Regions from separate parts of the Pseudomonas iranensis genome, predicted to be linked through region 2. Evidence: predicted binding sites of a transcription regulator. Region 2 holds the regulator's gene; each other region holds the start of a gene.

The links. Region 2 encodes sigma-54, which starts transcription at its own class of promoters, with help from an activator protein. Its sites were predicted from a motif close to ANTGGCATNNANNTTGCTNT; they were not measured.
Region 1: the regulator sigma-54 is predicted to act here: its motif matches at 1,041-1,060, upstream of glnK (P-II family nitrogen regulator).
Region 3: the regulator sigma-54 is predicted to act here: its motif matches at 1,656-1,675, upstream of HU724_RS09675 (CmpA/NrtA family ABC transporter substrate-binding protein).

Annotation. Positions count from the first base shown of each region.
Region 1 is NZ_CP077092.1:6,059,652-6,062,907, reverse strand. It holds gene HU724_RS27425 (HigA family addiction module antitoxin) at 107-376, shown strand; gene HU724_RS27420 (accessory factor UbiK family protein) at 589-849, opposite strand; gene glnK (P-II family nitrogen regulator) at 1,244-1,582, shown strand; gene HU724_RS27410 (ammonium transporter) at 1,620-2,957, shown strand; gene HU724_RS27405 (secondary thiamine-phosphate synthase enzyme YjbQ) at 3,173-3,256, shown strand, end outside.
Region 2 is NZ_CP077092.1:1,189,236-1,192,491, reverse strand. It holds gene lptB (LPS export ABC transporter ATP-binding protein) at 1-709, shown strand, start outside; gene HU724_RS05190 (RNA polymerase factor sigma-54) at 876-2,366, shown strand; gene hpf (ribosome hibernation-promoting factor, HPF/YfiA family) at 2,440-2,748, shown strand; gene ptsN (PTS IIA-like nitrogen regulatory protein PtsN) at 2,761-3,225, shown strand; gene rapZ (RNase adapter RapZ) at 3,228-3,256, shown strand, end outside.
Region 3 is NZ_CP077092.1:2,167,938-2,171,193, forward strand. It holds gene HU724_RS09670 (ANTAR domain-containing response regulator) at 1-317, opposite strand, end outside; gene HU724_RS09675 (CmpA/NrtA family ABC transporter substrate-binding protein) at 333-1,544, opposite strand; gene HU724_RS09680 (quinone-dependent dihydroorotate dehydrogenase) at 1,763-2,782, shown strand; gene rmf (ribosome modulation factor) at 3,080-3,256, opposite strand, start outside.

The DNA of each region.
Region 1 (3,256 bases), 1.2 Mb from region 2:
TATGCCCTATTAGTTGTAGGACGCCGGCCAAACGGTTTTGATGGTCTTGTTTTCCTGAATCGGATGCTCCAGTTTGGTCACTCAACGCAGCCTCTGGAGGCGAAAAATGAACCGCAATGGTATGCGCCCGATTCATCCGGGCGAGGTTCTGAATAAAGAGTTCATGGAGCCGTTGGGCATGACTGTCATGGATCTGGCCATGCCCACGAACTGGCCCGAAAGTGAGATCGAAAAGCTTGTGAAATGCCAGCTCAGGATCTGCGCCGATCTGGCAATCAGCCTTGCCACTCATCTCAACACTACGCCTGAGTTCTGGATGAATCTCCAATCGACTTACGATTTGCGCAGGGCCCAGCTCCGGCATGCGGGTTTATAGCGATTGCAGCATCCGCGAAGCCCTTTTCCACCATGGCCCTGCCCTGGTCGCCAAACCCTCTGCTGAACATTCAGTATCAGATGAGCTTAGAAACCTGGGCTTTTTGGCGCAATCGGACGGCGGTCATAAAGGTTGTAGGACGTTGCGGGGATGGTTGAAGGTCTATAGATCAAAAGATCGCAGCCTTCGGCAGCCCCTACAGGGGGCGCGAATTATTCCGCGGGCGGTGTCAGCTTCGCTTCCATCTCGGCAACCTTGGCTTCGAGGCTTTCGAGGCGGGCGCGCGTGCGAGCCAACACCACCATCTGACTATCAAACTCTTCCCGGCTGACCAGATCGAGTTTGCTGAAGGCACTTTGCAGCAGCATCTTGAACTGGCTTTCGATTTCGGCTTTCGGCAGTGGCGTGTCGCCGCTGAACAGGCGGGAGGCGGTGCCGCTCAGGGCGTCGAGGAAGTCTTTGGGCGCGAGCATGGGAAATGTCCTGGAAACAATGGCCGGCAGTGTATCACGCAGTGTCTATAGTCAATTCCGTTGCACGGATGCACGCTTTTCGCGCAGGGGGACGGACGGTGGCGCACCGTTGTTGTGCGTATCGGCAAAAGCTTTTCTGCACGAGCGCGTGCAACAGGGGCCAAGGGATTGAAATGCAGGGTTTTTGCCGAGCTGGCAAGGTTTCTGCTTAGTCACCCTCGACCCATGCACTGATGCAGTCGCTGTGACGAATGCAGTGCGGCAGACGAAGCGGGGAGTTTCGTCTGATGCGGTTAGCTGGCGTCAACGATGCGTTACAAAGCCAGGCACTGCGCTTAGACTTGAGACGGGTTTGTTTTCCTGGGGCAAGTCCACCAATTCGGGAGAGAGTTTCATGAAGCTAGTCACTGCCATCATCAAGCCGTTCAAGTTGGACGACGTGCGCGAGTCGCTGTCCGAAATCGGCGTGCAGGGCATTACCGTCACTGAAGTCAAAGGCTTCGGCCGGCAGAAGGGTCACACCGAGCTGTATCGCGGCGCGGAATATGTGGTCGATTTTCTGCCCAAGGTGAAAATCGACGTGGCCATCGACGACAAGGATCTGGATCGGGTTATCGAGGCGATAACCAAAGCGGCCAACACCGGCAAGATCGGTGACGGCAAGATCTTCGTGGTCAATCTGGAACAGGCGATCCGCATCCGTACCGGCGAAACCGATACCGACGCGATCTAAGCGCCGCCACAAACCCAACGCCCCAGGAGAAAACAATATGACTCTGCGTAAATTCGCAGGGCTAGGCGCCCTGTTGTCCATCGTAATGCCCGGCATCGCCATGGCGGCAGACGAAGTGGCAGCGCCAGTCCTCAATTCCGGCGACACCGCCTGGATGCTCACCTCGACGGCACTCGTGCTGTTCATGACGATCCCGGGCCTGGCGCTGTTCTACGGCGGCATGGTTCGCTCGAAAAACATTCTTTCCGTGCTGATGCAGTGCTTCGCCATTACCGGTCTGATCAGCATCCTGTGGGTCATTTATGGCTACAGCATTGCCTTCGACACTACCGGCATGGAACAGGGCGTCGTCAACTTCAATTCGTTCTTCGGCGGCATGGGCAAGGCGTTCCTCGCCGGTGTCACGCCTTCGAGCATCACCGGCCCGGCGGCGCTGTTCCCTGAGGCGGTGTTCATTACCTTCCAGATGACCTTCGCGATCATCACCCCGGCGCTGATAGTCGGTGCGTTCGCCGAGCGCATGAAGTTCTCCGCGATGCTGATCTTCATGGGCATCTGGTTCACTCTGGTTTATGCACCGATCGCGCACATGGTCTGGTCCGGTAACGGCGGCCTGATGTGGGACTGGGGCGTGCTCGACTTCGCTGGCGGCACCGTGGTGCACATCAACGCCGGTATCGCCGGTCTGGTCGCGTGCCTGGTACTGGGCAAGCGCAAAGGCTTCCCGACCACACCAATGGCTCCGCACAACCTCGGCTACACGCTGATGGGCGCGGCGATGCTGTGGGTCGGCTGGTTCGGCTTCAACGCCGGTTCCGCTGCCGCTGCCAACGGCACTGCCGGTATGGCCATGCTGGTTACCCAGATCGCCACTGCCGCTGCCGCACTGGGCTGGATGTTTGCCGAGTGGGTCACCCACGGCAAGCCAAGCGCGCTGGGCATTGCTTCGGGTGTGGTCGCCGGTCTGGTCGCGATCACCCCGGCCGCTGGCACCGTCGGCCCGATGGGTGCACTGGTGATCGGTCTGGCCGCAGGCGTGGTGTGCTTCTTCTGCGCCACCACCCTGAAGCGCAAACTCGGCTATGACGATTCCCTGGACGCCTTCGGCGTGCACGGTATCGGCGGTATCCTCGGCGCGATCCTCACCGGTGTGTTTGCCGCACCGGCACTGGGCGGCTTCGGCACCGTGACTGACATCGGCGCGCAGGTCTGGATTCAGATCAAAGGCGTCGGCTTCACGGTGATCTACACCGCGATCGTCACCTTCATCATCCTCAAGGTGCTGGACGCCGTCATGGGTCTGCGCGTAACCGAGGAAGAAGAGTCGGTCGGCCTCGATCTGGCACAACACAACGAACGCGGCTACAACCTGTAAGTACGCGCGATAAAAAAATTGCCCGGTTCGCCGGGCATTTTTTTGTCCGGGATTTGTCATTCAGGGAGCGGCTGAAAGGATTTTTCTTACGGCTTTGGTCGTCTTTACGACGAGGCTTTTTCTGCGGGCAATCGCTTACATCGCTGCAGGAATATTAGGGCCTTTGTTTTTTTTCAGAGCACGCTAGAATGCGCCCCGAACGAGCGGAGAACTGTATGTGGCAACAGACTCTGATAACCCTGCGGGCAAGGCCCCGGGGCTTTCATCTAGTGACGGACGAGTTGCTCGCAGGCTTGCCT
Region 2 (3,256 bases):
TCAGCACCTGGCCAAGGCCTATAAAAGCCGCCAGGTCGTGCGTGACGTCAGCCTGTCGATCGACAGCGGGCAGATCGTCGGCTTGCTCGGCCCGAACGGCGCCGGCAAGACCACGTGCTTCTACATGATCGTCGGCCTGGTGCAGGCGGATCAGGGCCGCGTGCTGATCGATGATCTGGACGTCAGCCATCAGCCTATGCACGGCCGCGCCAAGGCCGGTATCGGCTATCTGCCGCAAGAAGCGTCGATCTTCCGCAAACTGTCGGTCGCCGACAACATCATGGCGATCCTCGAGACACGCCCGGAGCTCGACAAGGCCGGTCGTCGCAAGGAGCTGGAAAGCCTGCTGCAGGAATTCCACATCAGCCACATCCGCGACAACCTCGGCATGAGCCTGTCCGGTGGTGAGCGCCGCCGGGTGGAAATCGCTCGTGCCCTGGCCACTGCGCCGAAATTCATCCTGCTCGACGAACCGTTCGCCGGTGTCGACCCGATCTCGGTCGGCGACATCAAGCAGATCATCCATCACCTCAAGGCCAAGGGCATCGGTGTGCTGATCACCGACCACAACGTCCGTGAAACCCTGGATATCTGCGAAACCGCTTACATCGTCAACGACGGTCAACTGATCGCCGAAGGTGATGCCGAAACCATCCTGGCCAACGATCTGGTCAAGGAAGTGTATCTGGGTCACGAGTTCCGCCTGTAAGCGCGACAGCGCTGTATCGATTCAAGGCGCATTTATCCGCTTTAATTGTTACAGCGCTCTAGGCAAACACTTCAGTTTCAGGCATATAATTTGCTTAAGTTTGGCGCTTCGGCGCCCTGTAGTGGATGGCGCAAAGCGCCGGCGAATAAGGTGTTAAGCCCCTGCCATGAAACCATCGCTAGTCTTGAGAATGGGCCAGCAGCTGACGATGACACCGCAGCTGCAACAGGCCATCCGCCTGCTCCAATTGTCGACCCTGGACCTGCAACAGGAGATCCAGGAGGCTCTGGAATCCAATCCGATGCTCGAGCGCCAGGAAGAAGGCGACGACTTCGACAACGCCGATCCTCTGGCCGACAACGCCGAACAGAAGCCCGCCGAAATCCAGGAACCCTCCTACCAGGAAACCGCCCCGACGGTGGACAACCTCGAGGATGGCGAATGGAACGAGCGCATCCCCAACGAACTGCCAGTAGATACCGCCTGGGAAGACGTCTACCAGACCAGCGCCAGTAGCCTGCCGAGCAGCGATGACGATGAGTGGGATTTCACCACCCGCACGTCCGCCGGCGAGAGCCTGCAGAGCCATCTGCTCTGGCAACTGAACCTGGCGCCGATGTCCGACACCGATCGCCTGATCGCCGTCACCCTGATCGACTGCATCAACAATCAGGGCTATCTGGACGAAACACTCGAAGAAATTCTTGAAGCGTTCGATCCTGAACTGGACATCGAGCTCGACGAGATCGAAGCCGTCCTGCATCGCATCCAGCAATTCGAGCCCGCCGGTATCGGCGCCCGCAACCTCAGCGAATGCCTGCTGCTGCAACTTCGCCAGTTGCCAGCCAAAACACCGTGGTTGGCCGAGGCCAAGCGCCTCGTCGCCGATTACATCGACCTGCTCGGCAGCCGCGATTACAGCCAGTTGATGCGCCGGATGAAGCTCAAGGAAGACGAGCTGCGCCAGGTCATCGAACTGGTGCAGAGTCTCAATCCGCGTCCGGGCTCGCAGATCGAGTCGACCGAAGCCGAATACGTCATTCCCGATGTGATCGTGCGCAAGGACAACGAGCGCTGGCTGGTCGAGCTGAACCAGGAATCGGTGCCCCGCCTTCGCGTCAACGCCCAATACGCCGGTTTTGTGAAGCGTGCCGACACCAGCGCCGACAACACCTTCATGCGTAATCAATTGCAGGAAGCCCGCTGGTTCATCAAGAGCCTGCAGAGCCGCAACGAAACCCTGATGAAAGTGGCCACGCAGATCGTCGAACATCAGCGCGGTTTCCTCGAATACGGCGACGAAGCGATGAAGCCGTTGGTATTGCATGACATCGCCGAAGCGGTCGGCATGCACGAATCGACGATTTCCCGGGTGACCACGCAAAAATTCATGCATACCCCGCGCGGTATTTATGAGCTGAAATACTTTTTCTCCAGCCACGTCAGCACCGCCGAAGGCGGCGAATGCTCGTCCACGGCGATCCGCGCGATCATCAAAAAACTGGTCGCTGCGGAAAATCAGAAAAAGCCGTTGAGTGACAGCAAGATCGCTGGTTTACTGGAGGCACAAGGCATTCAGGTGGCTCGCCGCACCGTCGCCAAGTACCGCGAATCCCTCGGAATCGCGCCTTCGAGCGAACGCAAGCGGTTGATGTAAGCCACGTTACAGCGTTCCAGTGGCAGGCTTTTCGGCCTGCCGCTTTATGCACTGGCAACGAAGGAGAAGCTGTATGCAAGTCAACATCAGTGGACACCAACTGGAAGTGACCCAACCTCTGCGTTCCTACATCGAGGAAAAACTCCAACGACTGGAGCGACATTTCGACAAGATCACCAACGTGCAGGTCACGATGTGCGTCGAAAAGCTGAAGCAGAAGATCGAAGCCACCTTGCATATCCCCGGCAGCGAAGTGGTCGCCAACGCAGAAGATACCGACATGTATGCTGCGATCGACTCACTCACCGACAAGCTGGATCGCCAACTCAAAAAGCATAAGGAAAAGACCCAGAGCCTCCTCCAGGGCGCGACCGGTCGTTAACACCCCTATCCCATGATCCGACTTGAAACCATCCTGACCCCCGGCCGTTCCCAAGTGAACGCGCCGGGCGGCAGCAAGAAAAAAGCCCTCGAACAGATTGCCAACCTGATCCACCGCGAAGTACCGGATCTGGCGATGCAGGATGTCTTCGAGGCGCTGATCGCCCGTGAAAAACTCGGTTCCACCGGTTTTGGCAACGGCATCGCCATTCCCCACTGCCGCCTCAAGGGCTGCGCGGGGCCAGTGAGTGCCCTGTTGCACCTCGAAGCCCCGATCGATTTCGACGCCATCGACGGCGCCCCGGTGGACCTGCTGTTCGTGCTGCTGGTCCCGGAAGCCGCGACCGATGCGCATCTGGAATTACTGCGCCAGATCGCCAGCATGCTCGACCGCAAGGAAGTGCGCGAAAAACTGCGCAGCGCTCCGAGCAACGAAGCCTTGTACCAGGTTGTAGTGGACGAGCAGAACGGGCACTAATCATGCGTTTGATCATTGTCAGTGGCCGTTC
Region 3 (3,256 bases), 980 kb from region 2:
GCGTGAATGCCCTCGACGATGTAGGCACTGACCCCGGACTTGATCGCCTGACGCATCACCCCCGGGTCATGTTCGTCGGTAAACATCACGATCGGCCGGGGCTGGTCGCGGCTGACCAGCACCACTTGCTCCATGACATCGCGGCTCGGTGACTCGGTATCGATCAGGATCACGTCCGGGCGCACCGTTTCGACGCGCGCCGGCAGGTCGATGGTCAGGCCGGACTCGTCGATTACCTCGAAGCCGGCCTCGGTCAGCGCCGCTTTCAGGCGTCCGACTTTTTTTGCGGTGTCGTTGATCAGCAGAATGCGCAACATGTTCGCGGTCTCCTGTCAGCGGCGGGCGAGAAGGGGTGCATCGTCGTTCAACGCGTGCAGCTTGAAACTGCGCGCATAGCCCGCCGGATCGCTGCCGTCCCAGACCTTGCCATCGAGCAACTGGCTGCTGCGCAGGTCTGCGCAGGAAGACGCGACGCCAACAGCGCTCGCTGCCTCGCGATACAGATCCAGGCGCTGAACCTGGCGGGCGACGGCCAGATAATCCGGATCCTCGCGCAACAGACCCCAGCGACGGAACTGGGTCATGAACCACATGCCGTCGGAAAGGTAGGGCAGATTGACCTCGCCATCGCCATGAAAACGCAGCGCATGCGGATCCTGCCAGCGATTACCGAGGCCATCGGCGTAGTCACCCATAAAACGCGGCTCGATGCACGCGGCGGGGGTGTCGAGGTATTCGGCGGCGCTGAGCAATTGCGCAGTGCTGCGGCGGTTTTCCGGGCTTTCTTCGATGAAGCGGCTGGCCTCAAGAATGGCCATGACCAGCGCCCGCGCGGTGTTGGGATATTGCTCAACGAATTCGCGGGTGCAGCCGAGGACTTTTTCCGGGTGGTCGGGCCAGATGCTCTGGCTGGTCGCCAGGGTGAAGCCGAGATCCTGCTGCACGGCGCTCGCCGCCCACGGTTCGCCGACGCAAAAGCCGTCGATGCGCCCGGCTTGCAGGTGCGCAACCATTTGCGGCGGCGGCACCACCACACTGTCGACGTCCTGCAACGGATGAATGCCCTGGCTCGCCAGCCAGTAATAAAGCCACATCGCGTGGGTGCCGGTGGGAAAGGTCTGGGCGAAGGTCAGTTTTGCGCGGCTTTGGTGCACATACCGATCGAGCGCTTCAGGACTGTTCACGCCAGCCTGTTGCAAGCCATGGGACAGATTCAGGCTCTGGCCATTCTGGTTCAGGCCCATCAGCACCGCCATGTCGGTCGGCGCGACGCCGCCGATGCCCAGGTGCACCGCATAAATCAGCCCGTACAGGCTGTGCGCGGCATCCAGTTCGCCGCTGACCAGTTTGTCGCGCAAGTTGGCCCATGACGCCTGCCGCTTGAGGTTCAGGGTCAGGCCGTAGGGCTGGGCGAAGCCCTGGGTGGCGGCGACCACCACCGAGGCGCAGTCGCTCAGCGCCATGAAGCCTAGATCGATCGCGCTCTTTTCCGGCGCATCGCTGCCATTGACCCAGGCCAGAGGCCCCAAGGACGTTTCGTTCATACGCTACCTCAAAAAAAACGTCGTCCCGGATTCTGCGCAGGCAAAACCCGGGGACGACGCCATTGTCCTGGTCTGCGCGCCGTCATTGGTCGGCAGACTGATGAGCGGGGTGGTGCAAGGCATATGCCAGTCGCCTGATTCGCGCAGGCGCCTCGCGCCGGGGGACGATGCCCGGCTATAATCGCCGCCTCTTTTCGCCGCCCGAGTCATTGCCGCCCATGTACACCCTGGCCCGTCAGCTGTTGTTCAAACTTTCCCCGGAAACCTCCCACGATCTGTCGCTGGATCTGATCGGCGCGGGTGGACGTTTGGGCCTCAACGGCTTGCTGTGCAAGGCGCCGGCGAAAATGCCGGTGACCGTCATGGGGCTGGAGTTCCCGAACCCGGTGGGGCTGGCGGCAGGCCTGGACAAGAACGGCGCGGCTATCGATGGCTTTGCGCAACTGGGTTTCGGTTTTGTCGAAATCGGCACCGTGACCCCGCGTCCGCAGCCGGGTAACCCGAAACCACGGATCTTCCGCCTGCCGGAAGCCGAGGCGATCATCAACCGCATGGGCTTCAACAACCTCGGTGTGGATAACCTGCTGGCGCGGGTCGCTGCGGCAAAATACCAGGGCGTGCTGGGCATCAACATCGGCAAGAACTTCGACACTCCCGTCGAGCGTGCGGTCGACGATTACCTGATCTGCCTGGACAAGGTCTACGCCCACGCCAGCTACGTCACCGTCAACGTCAGCTCGCCAAACACCCCGGGCCTGCGCAGCCTGCAGTTCGGTGACTCGCTCAAGCAATTGCTCGCTGATCTGGCCACCCGTCGCGCCGAACTGGCCCTGCGTCACGGCAAGCATGTGCCGCTGGCGATCAAGATCGCGCCGGACATGACCGACGAAGAGACTGCGCAGGTTGCCCAGGCATTGATCGAAACCGGCATGGACGCGGTCATCGCCACCAATACGACTTTGAGCCGTGTCGGCGTCGAAGGCATGGAGCACGGCGACGAGGCGGGCGGTCTGTCCGGCGCGCCGGTGCGTGAGAAGAGCACCCATACCGTGAAAGTGCTGGCGGGCGAATTGGCCGGGCGTTTGCCGATCATTGCTGCGGGCGGGATTACCGAAGGCAAGCACGCGGCGGAGAAGATCACTGCCGGTGCAAGCCTGGTGCAGATCTATTCGGGCTTCATCTACAAAGGCCCGGCGCTGATTCGTGAATCGGTAGACGCCATCGCCGCGTTGCGCTGAGGATTGCCGAGGCGTTGGGGGGCCTTTGTGGCGAGGGGATTTATCCCCGCTGGGCTGCCCAGCAGCCCCAAACCTTGCACATTGATATGCCGGGTAAATTGAAGTTCGGACTTCGCGACTTCTGCGCAGCCGAGCGGGGATAAATCCCCTCGCCACGTGGAACCGGTTAACCCTTTTTGCAGGCATTAAAAAGGGCTCCTCGAAGGAGCCCCTGGGCCGTAGCCCGCCGTCCGGGAAGGACGTGCGTGGTTAATTCATTGCAAATTCAGATTGTCGTGTCGGAATAAATGCCCTGTGTCAGCCGACGGCGTGAAGTTCGTTGAGTCTGTGGATTCCCGCAGTGCCGGTCATACCGTCCCAGTTGTCGCCGCGTCCTTCTCGCCAGCCGTTGATCCAGGCTTGACGTACCGACGGTAGAGTAAATGGGCAAAGCTCACGGGATTTGCCACCAACGCCATATTGATATCCGCGCAA